Regions from separate parts of the Bradyrhizobium sp. C-145 genome, predicted to be linked through region 1. Evidence: predicted binding sites of a transcription regulator. Region 1 holds the regulator's gene; the other holds the start of a gene.
What was found. Region 1 encodes LexA, which represses DNA repair genes until DNA is damaged. Its sites were predicted from a motif close to TGTTCNNNNTGTGTTCNG; they were not measured.
Positions count from the first base shown of each region.

Region 1 (3,306 bases):
CCGCATCCCCGCCTTCGGCATCGCGCCGCTGGTCGCGGCAAGCCTCGGGATCATCGTGATGGGCCTGTTGCGCACCCCCTTGCGCTGGTCTGGTGCCCTGCTGCTACTGGCTTCCATTGCCTGGGGGCTGTCGGTGCGGCAGCCCGATATCCTGATTGCCGGAGACGACGCGAGCGTCGCGGTGCGCGGCCGCGACGGACACCTGCATGTGATCCGGACGAGCAAGGACGGCTTTCTGCTTAGGGAGTGGTTAGCTGCCGACGCTGATCCGCGCGACGCCGGGAGTAGCTCGCTGGCCGACGGCGTGTCGTGCGACGAGGCCGGCTGCGTGACGCCGCTCGCCGACGGGAGGCTGGTTGCGCTTTCCTTGCGGATCGACGCGCTGGCTGATGATTGCAGCCGCGCCGCGCTGGTAGTGACGCGGCGGCCCGCACCGCCCGATTGCGCGGCGATGGTGGTCGATCGGCAGCGTCTCACCAGCCAAGGCGCGCTGGCGTTGACGCAGCGTGGTGACGGTTTTGCGGTTCAGGCTGTGAGAGCAAGAGGCACAAGCCGCCCTTGGCTCCCGGCCGGCGCCGGCGAGGGTGATTTCGACGGAAGCCTCGCGCCGAAGGCGGCTACGGTCCGCAATCGGGACGCGACTCCGGCGGAGACCGACTTGCAGGTCGACGATTAAGGCCAGACGATTAAGAACAAATGCGAGGAGTTGGTCCGGGTCCAACCGGACTTCCGCAGAACATAAATCATACCATCTCGCCGGCCTCGGCCGGCGATGGCATTTTCAATCCTGGCCCGACCTGGTGGCCAGGAACGGCTCAGCCGATCGGCAGACGCGTGATCGTCGGCCGGCTGTCGGTATCGATCTGCGGCTTGTGCTCGCGCTCGCTGACCGGCTGCGTCACCGGCAGTTGCAGCACGGTTGCGTGCTGGCCTTCGACGAGCTGCGTCACCAGCACGTATTTGCCGTCGGGGAATTCGATCGCGTCATGATGGCGATCGGGAATGTGCGGATCGATCTTGCCGAACTTGCCGACGCGGGAGTTGATCGTGCGCGTCCAGATCCAACGATTGTCGTAACGGACGTTGTCGGCGAAGGCGAGCTCCGTTCCCGGCAGCAGGCAGACGGCCACGGTCGGGTCGGCCGCGGAAGCGAAGCCGCGCGTCGAGGTGCCGCGGAACGTTGTCGACACGATCGTCTCGCCGACTTCGGCGGGGCGCGATGCAACGGCATGCAGACTGTAGTCACACATCGGGTGCTCCTATTCGAAGATAGCAACCCGCGCCTCTTTCGGAGGCGCAAGCCTCTATCAGAGTGGAAGCACGTAACATTCTGCTTGGTTGTGGGCGAATCTGCGGCTGGCGTCAGTCGGATGCGATCACATTATCTTTCCCGAATCCAATAGGAACAAAGCTCGCTTCAGTGCATTTGGCGGATGCGAGCGTCAGCGGCCTGCGGGCGCCGACCATCCGGAATATGGCCAACTCGGCTGTGGCTGTCGCGCGACGGCACTTCGGGCGCTGCGGAATTGCTCACTCGTTGTCGCATACGCCGACTTGCGGGGATGGTGCTGCGATTGTGCTGCGAATGCTTGCGCTGCCGATGCAGCGATCAGCACAGTTGCGAAGGCGCTCAAAACGATCCTACGCATCGTTGTCTCCTCGATCTCTTGAGCCGCAAGGCGATGAGTGCTTCGGGCGGCATGCCGAGGACCTAGCGCTTGGAAAGGGGCCAGATAATCTGCCCGAGACCAGAAAGACTATCCAGCTGAAGCGGACAATCCGTCCGCTCCAATCGGAATCATCGGTATCGAATGACCACTGAGTCTTCTCAGTACTTGCGGTACAGTCCGATCAGCTTGCCCTGAATCTTCACCCGGTTCGGCGGCAGGATGCGCACCTCGTAGGCGGCGTTGGCGGGCTCGAGCGCGATCGAGGCGCCGCGGCGGCGGAAGCGCTTGAGCGTCGCTTCCTCGTCGTCGATCAGCGCCACCACGATGTCGCCGGTATCGGCGCTCTCGTTGCGCTGGATCAGCGCCATGTCGCCGTCGAGGATGCCGGCCTCGACCATCGAATCGCCGCGCACTTCGAGCGCATAGTGTTCGCCCGAGCCCAGCATGTCGGGCGGCACGCTGATGGTGTGACTGCGGGTCTGCAACGCTTCGATCGGCGTACCGGCTGCGATGCGACCCATCACCGGCACCGCAACGGGACGCTCGCCCTCGTCGGCGGGTGGGCTGGAGCTCGCGCGCACCTTGCCGAGATTGCCCTCGATGACGCTTGGCGTGAAGCCGCGGCGGTTGCCGGCGGCGGCCTGGAGCTCAGGCAGCTTGATCACCTCGATGGCGCGAGCGCGGTTGGGCAGGCGGCGGATGAAGCCGCGCTCCTCCAGCGCGGTGATCAGGCGATGGATGCCCGATTTCGAGCGCAGGTCGAGCGCATCCTTCATCTCGTCGAAGGAGGGCGGCACGCCGCTTTCCTTCAGACGTTCGCTGATGAACCGCAGAAGCTCGTATTGTTTGCGCGTTAACATCTCGACCAAAGTCCCCCGGTTGATGTCGTTCGATTCCGAGACGCTGAATTGGAGCGGCGAACCGCTACCTCCTCGAAACAAATCATGAACGGACACTATATGTTCGATATGTGTTCCGCAACTGCTTAATTTTGCGTGAACGCGACAAAGTTCGCGGAACGCGTGTGGTGGATGCGCTCAGACGGGCAGGCGCAGCACCTCGCAAGGCGAGCCGGCTCCGGCCTTCGGCGCGAACGGCGCGCGCACGAGAAGTGCCTGTGCCGCAGCGAGATTCGCAAGCAGCGAGGAATCCTGGTGATGGACGGGAACGGCCACCAGCGTGCCGTCGTCGCGCTGTTCCAGACGTGCGCGAAGATAATCCGCGCGCATATCGTTTGCGCCCACATCGCGGCCGAGCACGGCGCGCTCATGGCGGTGATGAATCACGGATCGACCCGACACCGCACGAATCAGCGGGACCATGAACAGGAAGGCGCACACATAGGAGGAGACGGGATTACCCGGCAGGCCGATCACGCGCATCGCGCCGAGCCGCCCATGCATCATCGGCTTGCCCGGGCGCATCGCAATCTTCCAGAACGCCATCGAGATACCTTCGTCCCTCAGCGCCTGCTGGACCAGATCGTGGTCGCCGACCGATGCGCCGCCGGTCGTGACCAGGATGTCGGCGCCGCTCTCGCGGGCGCGGCGGATGCCGGCGGTGGTGGCCTCCAGCGTGTCGGCGGCAATGCCAAGGTCGATGGTGTCGGCCCCCTCGCTGCGGGCGAGCGCGTGCA
Region 1 covers NZ_CP088150.1:4,647,020-4,650,325, reverse strand. Annotated here, with positions in the region: partial or broken gene LRP30_RS21675 (ComEC/Rec2 family competence protein) at 1-676, shown strand, start outside; gene LRP30_RS21670 (hypothetical protein) at 816-1,250, opposite strand; gene lexA (transcriptional repressor LexA) at 1,829-2,530, opposite strand; gene glp (gephyrin-like molybdotransferase Glp) at 2,708-3,306, opposite strand, start outside.

Region 2 (3,306 bases), 4.5 Mb from region 1:
CAACGAAACGCTCAGTCAAGCGTTCATGGAGCGCATCCGATAATTTATTTTCGACCTCCCGCGCGATCCCCTGCCAGCGTTCGGGGTCTTTCAGCCAGTCCGGGCGGTTGGCGACGAAGGTCCAGGTGCGAATCTGCGCGATCCGGGCCGACAGCGTGTCGATGTCGCCGTCGATGCGGTCGGCCTGGTCGACCTGGGCGGCAAACCAGGCATCGGGGACGCATCCCTTCTGCATCAGGAAGCCGTAGAGCGTCGTCACCAGCTCAGCATGGGCGGCGGGCGACAGCTTTCGGTAATCGGGGACCTGGCAGGCCTCCCAGAGGCGTTCCACGGCGTCCTTGCCATGCGCGATATCGCGCACCTCGCCGTCGCGGGCGGCGTGGTCGAGCACGCGCATGTCCTCGGCAACAGGCGCGCGCGTCAGCGCCTCGTGCCCCGGAGGTAAGTTCAAGGACACCTGGAGCGCGCCGAGCGAGGAGAAATCCAGCTTCGAGTTGCGCCATTGCAGCATCTTCACGGCATCGAAGGTGTGGTTCTGCAGCGCGTTGACGAGCTCTGGCTCGAACGGCGCGCAGCGGCCCGTGGTGCCGAAGGTGCCGTTGCGCGTGGCGCGGCCCGCGCGGCCGGCGACCTGCGCGAACTCGGCCGGGGTGAGGCGGCGGAACTGGTAGCCGTCGAACTTGCGGTCGGAGGCGAAGGCGACGTGGTCGACGTCGAGATTGAGGCCCATGCCGACTGCGTCGGTGGCGACGAGATAGTCGACATCGCCGTTCTGGAACATCGCCACTTGCGCGTTGCGGGTGCGCGGCGACAGCGAGCCCAGCACCACGGCGGCGCCGCCATGCTGGCGGCGGATCAGCTCGGCGATGGCGTAGACCTCGTCGGCCGAGAAGGCGACGATGGCGGTACGGCGCGGCTGGCGCGTGATCTTGCGGTCGCCGGCGAATTCGAGGCTCGACAGGCGCGGCCGCGTGATCATGGACACGCCCGGCAACAGCCGCTCGATGATCGGGCGCATCGTCGCGGCGCCGAGCAGCAGCGTCTCGTCGCGGCCGCGGCGGTTGAGGATGCGGTCGGTGAAGACGTGGCCGCGTTCGAGGTCCGAGGCGATCTGGACCTCGTCGATGGCGAGGAACGAGACGTCGAGGTCGCGCGGCATCGCCTCGACGGTCGAGACCCAATAGCGCGGCTTCTTCGGCTTGATCTTCTCCTCGCCGGTGACGAGCGCGACGCTCTCTGGCCCCGCGCGATCGGCGATCTTGTTGTAGACCTCGCGCGCCAACAGGCGCAGCGGCAGCCCGATCATGCCGGAGGGATGCGCCAGCATCCGCTCGATGGCGAGATGGGTCTTGCCGGTGTTGGTCGGACCGAGCACCGCAGTGACGCCGGCGCCGGGCGCGCGCTCGGAAGCGAAGGGGGAGGGAGAGAAAGCCATATCCAGGGATTAGGTAGTGGCGATTTGGGCGAATGTCAGTGCCGTTTTGGGGCGGGAGCGCGAAGCGCTTGAAAGTCACCTCGCCCCCGCTTGCGGGGAGAGGTCGGCGCGAAGCGCCGGGTGAGGGGGCTCTCCGCGAGTCGAACTGTTACCGCTTTCGCGGATGCAGCCCCTCACCCCAACCCTCTCCCCGTAAGAACGGGGAGAGGGAGAAGAGAGAGCTCCCCAAACCTCGCGCAACTGTCTCACTTTGCGACGCTTTTCCCGTTGGCCTTAAGCTTCGGAACGACTCTAGAACGAATCGCGGCCGAATCGCTGACTCCCTGATGAGTCCCGTTCCGTTCACGCAACATGTCGCGGGACTCGTATTGATTGCGCACTAGATGGAGTTTTGCCCGTCCGCACAAGCGACGTTTCGGCGGCGGGTTTCTTAAAATTGGGGATGGCGCGGCGTCGAATCAGAATCGGGCGGGAGTCAAATGGATTCCCGTCCCACCGGCCTGCCACAACAAAAAGTGCGAAAACAACCCCATGCACAGTAGCATGTGATTGAATTTACACGCTTTCTTACCCTCCCCTGGAGGGGGAGGGTCGGCGCACATGGAGCGCAGCGAAATGCGCGACGGGGTGGGGTGATCTCTCCCCACGGGCACTGTTCGTGTGGAGAGATCACCCCACCCCGCTCGCGCTATCGACCCTCCCCCTCCAGGGGAGGGTGAAGGCGCTACTGCGTCTTCGCGACGCGCGGCGGCTGGGGGGAGGTGATGAAGCTGGTCGCTTCCAGCATGGCCGGTCCCAGCGGCGTCGGCACTTTCAGCCAGAACGGGACCAGGATGCGCGTGCCCGCAACCGGCGCGAACGCGATCTCGATGTTGCGCTGGGCGGCGAGGTATTTGATCACGGGGCGGTCGGGGATGTAGCCCGCCACAGGCACGAAATAGAGCGCGCAAACCACGACCGGGCCACGATAGCCCTTCTCGGCCTTGACGCTCTCCATGCGCTTGAAATCGAGTTTGAGGTCGTAGCGCATGCGGCCGTCGAACACGGGCGCGGCGTTGTGGCAGGCCTCGGGCGAGACCGGATCGCCGGTGCCGGGCACGCGCAGCAGCGAGGCCGTCATGGGGTCCCAGACGCCGCGGCGATGCGCCTCGGTGACGACGATGCGGTCCGGATCGACCGGCGGCTCCGGCAGGATCGCGAACTCCTTCACATTGCCCTTGTCGAGGGTGATGCGGATCTCTTCGGTCTTCTTCGAGGTGGTGGTGGAGGCCTGATAGCCGGTCGCAACCAGCGCGCCATTGACGACGCGGCCTTGGCTAGCGCCGGTGCCGGACCCGCCGGTGAACGACTTCAAGATCCCGGTGGTGCCGCCGGAGGCCGCGGCCGCGAACACGTCGTCCTGGATGTCGATGTTCCAGGCGCCCCTGCCGACGGGAATGCCCGCCAGCGTCGCCTCATATTGCGCCTCGAGCTTGCCCTGCGCCGCCACGGGCTCGGCCGCCCACGCCAACGCGAGGCCGCACAGGGCCGCCAGGGCGAGCTGGCCGGCAGAGCGCCGCCGGGGCGAAACGGGGGACGAGGTGGGCACGAAGCTTTCCAATCGGGGCGCCAATCGATGCGTTACTTAAGCCGAAATCGGCGGCAGGCAATGCGTCCGGGCGCGCAGACGCGGAACTCCACCGGATTCTTCCGGCGCGATTACGCCCTTTATGTGATGGTAAGGCGTTCCGATCATTGCCGTTTTGGTGATCGGGGCGCCGCGGGCTTCGACACCTCTCCCGCTTGCGGGAGAGGTCGCGCAACGCGCGGGTGAGGGCTCTCTCCTCTTGGGGACTCTCCTTGGAGGCACCACCCGTGATAAACGCTTGCCC
Region 2 covers NZ_CP088150.1:9,115,823-9,119,128, forward strand. Annotated here, with positions in the region: gene LRP30_RS42950 (helicase-related protein) at 1-1,435, opposite strand, end outside; gene LRP30_RS42955 (DUF3108 domain-containing protein) at 2,160-2,969, opposite strand.
Region 2: LRP30_RS42950 (helicase-related protein) is a predicted target of LexA. The motif match lies at 1,717-1,734, and genes of this name have one in related genera.